3 regions of the Quadrisphaera sp. DSM 44207 genome follow, and region 1 is predicted to be linked to each of the others. Evidence: predicted binding sites of a transcription regulator. Region 1 holds the regulator's gene; each other region holds the start of a gene.

Region 1 (3,270 bases):
CATGCACGCCCGGATGCCCGGAGCTGATCTCACAGCGGGCCCACAGCCTCCGCACCGCAGCCCTCCGGGCTCCGCGCCCGCGATCGACGTCGACCGGCCGCCGACGACCGCGTCACCGGCCGGCGAAGCGGTCCTTCAGGCGGGAGAAGACGCCCTGCTGCGCGGGCGCGAACCCCCCGTCGGGCCGCTCGTCGCCGCGCAGGCGGGCGAGCTCGCGCAGCAGCCGCTCCTGCTCGTCGTCCAGGCGGGTGGGGACCTTCACGTCGACGTGCACGTGCAGGTCGCCGCGGCCGCCGGAGCGCAGGTGCGTGACGCCGAGGCCCCGCAGGGTGAGCACCTCCCCGGGCTGGGTGCCCGGGCGGACCTCCACGTCCCGGGTCCCGTCGAGGGTCTCCAGGGGGATCGTGGCGCCCAGCGCGGCGGCCGTCATGGGCACGGCGAGGCTGCAGTGCAGGTCGTCGCCGCGGCGGGTGAACAGCTCGTGCGGGCGCTGGACGACCTCGACGTACAGGTCGCCCGCGGGCCCGCCGCCCGGGCCGACCTCGCCCTGGCCGGCGAGCTGGATGCGGGTGCCGGTGTCCACGCCCGCGGGCACGCGGATGGTCAGGGTGCGCCGGCTGCGCACCCTGCCCTCCCCGGCGCACTCCGCGCACGGGCTCGGGATGACGGTGCCGTAGCCGCCGCACGTGGGGCACGGGGACGTCGTGAGCACCTGGCCCAGCAGCGAGCGGGCCGTGCGCTGCACCTGCCCGCGGCCGCCGCAGACGTCGCAGGTGCGCTCGGAGGTGCCCGGCTCGGCGCAGCTGCCGTCGCAGCGGGGGCAGGTGACGGCCGTGTCGACCGCCAGCTCCCGCTCGCTGCCGAAGACGGCCTCGCGCAGGTCGACCTCGAGGCGGATCAGCGCGTCCTGGCCCGGCTGGGCGCGGGAGACCGGCCCGCGCCCGCCGCCCGCACCGCCGAAGAAGGTCTCGAAGATGTCGCTGAAGCCGAAGCCCTGGCCGAAGCCGGCGCCGGGGCCCCCGGAGCCGCCCATGTCGTAGGCGCGGCGCTTGTCGGGGTTGGCGAGCACCTCGTAGGCGGCGGAGACCTCCTTGAACCGCTCGCCGGCGCTGGGGTTGACGTCCGGGTGCAGCTGGCGCGCCAGCTTGCGGTACGCCTTCTTGATGTCCTCGGTGCTGGCGTCGCGGGGGACGCCGAGCGCCGCGTAGTGGTCGGTCACGGGCGCGAGTCGCTCCTGACGGGGGCCGGGGTCGCTGGGGCGGGTGCGGGGCGGGGCGGGGCGGCGGTCACTGGGCGAGGACCCTGCTCAGGTACCGCGCCACGGCGCGCACCGCGGCGATGGTGGTCGGGTAGTCCATGCGGGTCGGGCCCAGGATGCCGAGGCGGGCGACCGCGTCGCCGCCCGAGCCGTACCCGCTGCTGACCACGGACGCGTCGGTCAGGCCGGAGTGGAGGATCTCGCGGCCGATGCGCACCGAGACGCCGCTGGCCGGGTCGTCGGCCATCTCCGAGAGCAGGCGCAGGAGCACCACCTGCTCCTCGATGGCCTCCAGCACCACCCCCAGGGACGCCGAGAAGCTGCTCTCGCGGGCGAGGTTCGCCGTCCCCGCCATGACGATGCGGTCCTCGCGGCTGGCCTGCACCGCCGAGCGCAGCGCCTCCAGCACGGCCGCCACCGCTCCGGCGTCCTCCGGGCGCAGGCCCGCGGTCGCGCCCGGCAGCACCGCGCCGACGTCCTCGAGCCGCCGCCCGGCGGTGGCGGTGTTGAGCCGGCCGCGCAGCTCGGTGACGAGCTCGGTGCCCACCTCGGCGGGCACGTCGACGGTGCGCTGCTCCACCCGGCCGGTGTCGGTGATCACCACCAGGACCAGGCGGCGCGGACCGAGGGGCACGAGCTCGACGTGGCGCACCGCGGCGCGCGACAGCGACGGGTACTGCACGACGGCGACCTGCTGGGTCAGCTGCGCCAGCAGCCGCACGGTGCGCTCGAGCACGTCGTCGAGGTCGTTCGCGTCGACGAGCAGGCGCTCGATGGCCCGGCGCTCGGCCGGCGAGAGCGGCTTGATGCCGGTGAGCCGGTCGACGAAGACGCGGTAGCCCTTGTCGGTGGGCACGCGCCCGGCGCTGGTGTGGGGCTGGACGATAAGCCCCTCGTCCTCCAGCGCCGCCATGTCGTTGCGGATCGTGGCGGGCGAGACGCCCAGGGCGTGCCGGTCGACCAGCGCCTTGGAGCCGACCGGCTCGCGCGTGGCGACGTAGTCCTCCACGATCGCGCGCAGCACCGCGAGGCGGCGGTCGTCGGTCATCGCGGCCCTCCTCGGCAGCTGGCACTCTGGTCCTCGGAGTGCCAAGGGTACGCCGTGCCGGCGCGGTCGCCCCCCGTGCGCAGCTCGCGCGGGTAGCCTCCGGCCGGTGGTGCGCACCCCCTCCCCCGACCCTCCGCGCGAGCCCCGGCGCGCGCCCGGCCGCAGCGGCTGGGGCGGCGACGTGCTCGCCAGCCCGCACCGCCGGGCGCGCCCGAGGAGCACCGACGCCCCCGCCGAGGCGGGCCTGGTCGTCGAGGACGTCGAGACCGGCTGGTGCGGGGCCGTGGTGCGGGTGGAGAAGTCCGGCGGCGTGCACGTCGTCGTGCTCGAGGACCGCCGCGGGCGCACCCGCACCTTCCCCCTCGGCCCCGGCTTCCTCCTGGACGGCGCCCCCGTGCGCCTCGTGCCGCCCGCGCCGCCCGCTCCCCCGGCGCGGCGGGCCGCGGGAGCGCCCGGGCGCACCGCGAGCGGGTCGGTCGCGGTGACCGGGCAGCGCGCCCGCGTGGCCCGGGAGTCGCGGATCTGGGTGGAGGGCCGCCACGACGCCGAGCTGGTGGAGAAGATCTGGGGCGACGACCTGCGCGTCGAGGGCGTCGTCGTCGAGGGCCTGGACGGCGTGGACCACCTCGCGCGGGAGGTCGCGGCGTTCCAGCCGGGGCCGGGACGCCGCGTCGGGGTGCTCGTCGACCACCTCCTGGACGGCACCAAGGAGGCGCGGCTGGTGCAGGAGGCGCTGCGGGCGCTGCCCGCGGCGGCCCCGCACGTGCTCGTCGTCGGGCACCCCTACGTCGACGTGTGGCAGGCGGTGCGCCCGCACCGGCTCGGGCTGGCGCAGTGGCCCGTCGTCCCCCGCGGGCGCCCCTGGAAGGAGGGGGTCCTCGAGGCGCTGAGGTGGCCGCGCGCCACGCCCGCGGACGTCGCGCGCGGGTGGAGGCGCATCCTCGCCGGCGTGGACACCATCGCG
Region 2 (3,270 bases), on a different contig from region 1:
GCGCCGGTGCGGGCTCCGGGGACCCGCACCCCGCGCCGAGCAGGGCTCCCGCGACCAGCGGCACCAGCACCCGCCTGCGCCACCCCCGCCGCCCGGCCTCCCCCGCCGCCCCCGCCACTGCCACCACTGCCGTCACCCGCCGTCCTCCTCGACCGCCGCCCGCCGCGCCGCGGGCGCACCCGCGAGCCAACCGCGAGCGCACGTCCCGGCACAAGGGCCCGCACGCGCCGAGGGCGGCACCCCCTGCTGGGGGTGCCGCCCTCGGACGTGCAGCGGTGGTGCTCAGGCGGTGCGGGCGGGACTCAGAAGTCCATGCCGCCCATGCCGCCGTCGGCGCCGGCGCCGGCCGCCGCCGGGGTCTTCTCCGGCTTGTCGGCGATGACGGCCTCGGTGGTGAGGAACAGGCCCGCGATGGACGCCGCGTTCTGCAGCGCCGAGCGGGTCACCTTGGCCGGGTCGATGATGCCGGTGGAGACCATGTCGACGTACTCGCCCGTGGCGGCGTTGAGGCCGTGACCCGTCTCCAGGTTGCGGACCTTCTCCGCCACGACGCCGCCCTCGAGGCCGGCGTTGACGGCGATCTGCTTGAGCGGCGCCTCGATGGCGACCTTGACGATGTTCGCGCCGGTCGCCTCGTCGGCGTTCAGCTGCAGGTCGTTGAAGGCCTTGGAGCCGGCCTGGATCAGCGCCACGCCACCGCCGGGGACGATGCCCTCCTCGACGGCCGCCTTCGCGTTGCGCACGGCGTCCTCGATGCGGTGCTTGCGCTCCTTCAGCTCCACCTCGGTGGCGGCGCCGGCCTTGATGACGGCCACGCCGCCGGCCAGCTTCGCCAGGCGCTCCTGCAGCTTCTCGCGGTCGTAGTCGGAGTCGGACCGCTCGATCTCGGTGCGGATCTGGTTGACCCGGCCGGCGATCTGGTCCGCGTCGCCCGCGCCCTCGACGATGGTGGTCTCGTCCTTGGTGACGACGACCTTGCGGGCGCGGCCCAGCAGGTCCAGGTCGGCGGTGTCGAGCTTGAGCCCGACCTCCTCGGAGATGACCTGGCCGCCGGTGAGGATCGCGATGTCCTGCAGCATCGCCTTGCGGCGGTCGCCGAAGCCCGGGGCCTTGACGGCCACGGAGCGGAAGATGCCGCGGATCTTGTTCACGACCAGGGTGGCCAGGGCCTCACCCTCGACGTCCTCGGCGATGATCGCCAGCGGGCGGCCGGACTGCGTGACCTTCTCCAGCAGCGGCAGCAGGTCGCGGATGTTGGAGATCTTGGAGTTGACGACGAGGACGTACGGGTCCTCGAGGACGGCCTCCATGCGCTCCGGGTCGGTGACGAAGTAGGGCGAGATGTAGCCCTTGTCGAAGCGCATGCCCTCGGTGAGCTCCAGCTCCAGGCCGAAGGTGTTGCTCTCCTCGACCGTGATCACGCCCTCCTTGCCGACCTTGTCCATCGCCTCGGCGATGAGGTCGCCGATCTGGGCGTCGGCGGCGGAGATGGAGGCGGTCGCCGCGATCTGCTCGCGGGTCTCGACCTCGACGGCGTTCTCGAGCAGCTGGGCGGAGACGGCCTCGACGGCCTTCTCGATGCCGCGCTTGAGGGCCATCGGGTTGGCGCCGGCGGCCACGTTGCGCAGGCCCTCGCGGACCATCGCCTGGGCCAGCACGGTCGCGGTGGTGGTGCCGTCGCCCGCGACGTCGTCCGTCTTCTTGGCGACCTCCTTGACGAGCTCGGCCCCGATCTTCTCGTACGGGTCCTCGAGGTCGATCTCCTTGGCGATGCTCACACCGTCGTTGGTGATGGTGGGAGCGCCCCACTTCTTCTCGAGGACGACGTTGCGCCCCCTGGGGCCGAGGGTGACCTTGACGGCGTCGGCGAGGGTGTTCATGCCCCGCTCGAGACCGCGCCGGGCCTCCTCGTTGAACGCGATGCTCTTGGACATCTGCTGGGTCCTCCCGGAACGGGTGGCGGTACGGCCGGCCGGTGCCCGCGACGGACGCCGTCGCCGCGCCCGGTCACGTCCCGGGACGGCAGCGGCTCACCAGTGCGGCCGGGGAGCGGGGCTCCCGGGTCTGGTTGGCACTCTGTGCTGTCGAGTGCCAACCACATGACTAGCACTCTCCACCCCCGAGTGCAAACCCCCCAGCGCGTCCCGGCCCCGGACGACGGACGGCGCCGCCCCCGTCGCGGGGAGCGGCGCCGTGCGGTGGTGCGGGCGTCGTGCAGGGCGTGGTGCTGCGCCTGGTGCCAGGCGTGGCGCCGAGCGGCCCGGTGCGCTCTCAGGCGAGGCGGACCGACTCCGCCTGCGGCCCCTTCTGGCCCTGACCGACCTCGAACTCCACGGCCTGGCCCTCCTCGAGGGAGCGGTAGCCGTCCATCTGGATGGCGGACCAGTGGACGAAGACGTCCGGCCCGCCCTCGACGGTGATGAAGCCGTAGCCCTTCTCAGCGTTGAACCACTTGACGGTCCCCTGAGCCATGTCCTGCTCCTGTGCTCCTGCGAATCGTCGGACCGGGCCGATCGCCCGCTCCGGGTCTGGAGTTCGCGTGGGCCCGCGTGGACCTCGTGCGGTCCCCCGTGCAGGTGGTGCAGGAGAGGACGTGCTCACACCGAACTGGTCGACCGCGCGCCAGGGTAGCGAACAGCGCCCCGCGAGCGCGAGGTCCTGATCAGCGGCTGTGGAGGGCTCGGCGCGGCCGTGAGCGGCCGCGACGCCGTCGGGTGGAGGGCCGGGGGCTCAGCCCGCCCAGTCCTGGCCGAGCACCACCGTGACGGCGCCCTCCTCGGCGTCCGGCTCCAGCTCCGCGCGGGCGCCCAGGCTCTGCGCCACGGCGGCCGCGGTGGGCTGCAGGTCGGGGTCGGGGTAGGAGACGGTGGTCGCCCGGCCGTCGCCGGTGCGGTCGTTGCCGGTGCTGGCGACGGTCCAGCCCTCGTCCTGCAGCGCGGCCGCCGCCCGAGCCGCCAGGCCCTTGGTGCGCGTGCCGTTGAGCACGACGACGGGCACCGACGCGTCCGGCTCCGCCGCCGTCCCCTCCGCCGGCTCCCCGGCGCCTTCGGCGTCGTCCGCGGGCTCCTCGTCGGCGTCCTCGGCGTCCTCGGCGTCCTCGGCGTCCTCGGCGGGCTCCTCGGCGGCCTCGTCCGCGACCGCCGCCTCCTCGGCCGGCTCCTGCGCGGGCGCCACGGCCGGGTCCGCGGTCGCCACCCCGTCGGCGGCGTCCGCCGCCATGGCGTCGGCGGCGTCCACCGGGACCGCGGTGGTGGATCCGGCGGCGAGGGC
Region 3 (3,270 bases), 580 kb from region 1:
GGCCGCCCGGCCACCCGGGTCAGCACGAGCGCCAGCTCCTCGGGCCCCGACAGCCGCAGGGACCGGCGCAGCTGCTCGACGTCCACGGCGCTGCCGCGCTTGAGCACCTCCACCCGCCCCACGCGGCGGTCGCGCAGCCGCGTGCGCAGCGCCTTCAGGCCGAAGGGCAGGACCTCCTCGACGGCGAAGGCGCGCGCCAGCGGCGTGCGCACCAGCGCGTCGGAGGTCACGTAGGCGATGGTCGGGTCGACCAGGCGGCCGCACACCAGCGACGCCACCCTGCCCACGAGCCCGGAGCGCACCACGGCGCCGTCCGGGTCGTACAGGTACGCGCCGAGGCCACCGGCGCCGGCGACGGCGTCCGGGCGCACCATCCCGACGTCGTCGACCTCGGTGGCCGCGCCGTCGCGCAGCACCAGGGCGCTGGCGCGCACGCCCGGGCGGGCCAGCGGACCGAACCACACCGCGGCCTCCACGACGTCGCCGTCGACCGAGACCCACTGCGTCTCCGCGCCCGGGGGCGCCAGGTCGCGCGGGATCCCCGGCGCCAGCTTCACCCCCGTCGCCGGCACCGCCGCCGCGACCCCCAGCACGTCGTCCCAGGACGGCGACGCCCGGCGCGGGTCGAGCACCCGCCGCCCGCCGGCCGTGCGCCGGGCGGGGTCCAGCCACGCGCTGCCCACCGAGGACAGGTCCACCGACAGGGCGTCGGCGCAGCGCACCTGCGCCTCCGGCCAGTGCCGCAGGTTCACCGCGGCCACGGCCGCGGTGGCCTCGTCGCGGTCGACGGCGAGCACCTCGTGCTCCAGGCCCGCCAGCGCCATCGCGTCACCGCCGATGCCGCACCCGAGGTCGGCCACGCGACGGGCCCCGGCGCCGGCGAAGCGCGCGGCGTGCCGGGCGGCGACCTCCAGCCGGGTCGCCTGCTCCAGGCCCTCCGGGGTGAAGAGCATCCCGGCGGCGAAGGGCCCGAACTTGGCGGCGGCGCGGGCGCGCAGGCGCGACTGGGTCAGCGCCGCGGCGACGAGGACGGGGTCGACGCCCTGCTCGCGCAGCCGCTGCGCCAGGCCCATGGCGGCGTCCTCGCGGTAGGGCGGCAGGGCCTCCAGCAGGGCCCACCCGTCGGGCGTGAGCAGGGCGGAGAGGCCGGCCGGGTCCACCGGCCGATGGTGCCACGGGACGTCGCGGCGGCCGGCTGGCACTCCGGTTGACCGGGTGCTGACCGCGGTCCTAGAGTCGCCGCTGGCACTCTCCACCTGAGAGTGCCAACCGCTGCGGCGGCAGCGCCGGCCGGCACCCGCGACGACGGACGGCGCTGGTGGCCGCGGCACCGAGCATCAGCAGTGCAGAAGCAAGTGCCCGTTCACTGAGGGAACTCAGTCACAGCGAAGGGGAGGTCCGCCCGTGTCGGTCTCCATCAAGCCGCTCGAGGACCGCATCGTCGTCAAGCCCCTCGACGCCGAGCAGACCACCGCGTCCGGCCTGGTCATCCCGGACACCGCCAAGGAGAAGCCCCAGGAGGGCGAGGTCCTGAGCGTCGGCCCGGGCCGCGTGGACGACAACGGCAACCGCGTGCCGCTCGACGTCCAGGTCGGCGACAAGGTCATCTACTCCAAGTACGGGGGCACCGAGGTCAAGTACGGCGGCGAGGAGCTGCTCGTGCTCTCGGCCCGCGACGTGCTGGCCGTCATCCAGTGACCCACCCCCGGCAGCAGCCGCGCAGCGGCTCCGTCGGCTCCTGAGCGGCGCGCCCCGGCGCCCCGGCCCTCGGCCGGGCCGCCGGGGCGTCCGTCGTGAAGACCCTGAGCACCACCGAAGGAAGAGGACATGGCCAAGACCCTGCAGTTCGACGAGTCCGCCCGCCGCTCCCTCGAGCGCGGCGTCGACGCGCTCGCGAACGCCGTCAAGGTGACCCTCGGCCCCCGCGGCCGCAACGTCGTCATCGACAAGAAGTGGGGCGCCCCCACCATCACCAACGACGGCGTGACCATCGCCCGCGAGGTGGAGCTGGAGGACCCGTACGAGAACCTCGGCGCCCAGCTCGCCAAGGAGGTCGCCACCAAGACCAACGACGTCGCGGGCGACGGCACCACCACCGCGACCGTGCTGGCCCAGGCGATGGTCCGCGAGGGCCTGCGCAACGTCGCCGCCGGCGCCGCCCCCGCCGCCCTCAAGCGCGGCATCGACGCGGCCGTGGGCGCCGTCGGCGACCGCCTGCTCGCCACGGCCCGCGAGGTCGAGGGCAAGGACGAGATCGCCCAGGTCGCCACCATCTCCGCGCAGGACCCGGCGGTCGGCGAGCTGCTGTCGCAGGCCTTCGACAAGGTCGGCAAGGACGGCGTCATCACCGTGGAGGAGTCCTCCACCACGGCGATGGAGCTGGAGCTCACCGAGGGCATGCAGTTCGACAAGGGCTACATCTCGCCCTACTTCGTCACCGACTCCGAGCGCATGGAGGCCGTCCTCGAGGACGCCCACGTGCTCATCTCCCAGAACAAGATCTCCTCGGTGGCCGAGGTCCTGCCGCTGCTGGAGAAGGTCCTGCAGACCAGCAAGCCGCTGTTCGTCGTGGCCGAGGACGTCGAGGGCGAGGCGCTGTCGACCCTCGTCGTGAACAAGATCCGCGGCACCTTCACCGCCGCCGCGGTCAAGGCCCCCGGCTTCGGCGACCGCCGCAAGGCGGTCCTGCAGGACCTCGCCGTCCTCACCGGCGCCCAGGTCGTCAGCCCCGAGGTGGGCCTCAAGCTCGACCAGGTCGGCCTGGAGGTGCTCGGCAGCGCCCGCCGCGTCGTCATCACCAAGGACGACACCACGGTCGTGGACGGCGCCGGCGACCCCGCCGAGGTCGAGGCGCGCGTCGCGCAGATCCGCACCGAGATCGAGCGCACCGACTCCGACTGGGACCGCGAGAAGCTGCAGGAGCGCCTCGCCAAGCTCGCCGGCGGGGTGTGCGTCGTCAAGGTCGGCGCCGCCACCGAGGTGGAGCTGAAGGAGAAGAAGCACCGCATCGAGGACGCCGTCTCCGCCACGCGCGCCGCGATCGAGGAGGGCATCGTCGCCGGCGGCGGCTCCGCCCTCGTGCACGCCGCCGGCGCGGTCGACGACCTGCAGCTGAGCGGTGACGAGGCGACCGGCGCCGCGCTCGTGCGCACGGCCGTCGTCGAGCCGCTGCGGTGGATCGCCGAGAACGCCGGCCTGGAGGGCTATGTCGCCGTCGAGCGCGTGCGCTCCCTGCAGCCGGGCTCGGGCCTGAACGCCGCCACCGGCGAG

What was found. Region 1 encodes HrcA, which represses chaperone genes, less so after heat shock. Its sites were predicted from a motif close to GNTNGCACTCGGNNNNNCCGAGTGCNANC; they were not measured.
Region 2: groL (chaperonin GroEL) is a predicted target of HrcA. The motif match lies at 2,068-2,096, and genes of this name have one in related genera.
Region 3: groES (co-chaperone GroES) is a predicted target of HrcA. The motif match lies at 1,195-1,223, and genes of this name have one in related genera.

The regions. Positions count from the first base shown of each region.
Region 1 covers NZ_FNKA01000001.1:186,192-189,461, forward strand. Annotated here, with positions in the region: gene dnaJ (molecular chaperone DnaJ) at 113-1,219, opposite strand; gene hrcA (heat-inducible transcriptional repressor HrcA) at 1,287-2,306, opposite strand; gene BLS82_RS00840 (DUF3097 family protein) at 2,416-3,270, shown strand, end outside.
Region 2 covers NZ_FNKA01000003.1:108,662-111,931, reverse strand. Annotated here, with positions in the region: gene BLS82_RS10935 (hypothetical protein) at 1-136, opposite strand, end outside; gene groL (chaperonin GroEL) at 303-1,934, opposite strand; gene BLS82_RS10925 (cold-shock protein) at 2,272-2,472, opposite strand; gene BLS82_RS10920 (LytR C-terminal domain-containing protein) at 2,731-3,270, opposite strand, start outside.
Region 3 covers NZ_FNKA01000001.1:762,849-766,118, reverse strand. Annotated here, with positions in the region: gene BLS82_RS03535 (class I SAM-dependent methyltransferase) at 1-1,160, opposite strand, end outside; gene groES (co-chaperone GroES) at 1,405-1,698, shown strand; gene groL (chaperonin GroEL) at 1,828-3,270, shown strand, end outside.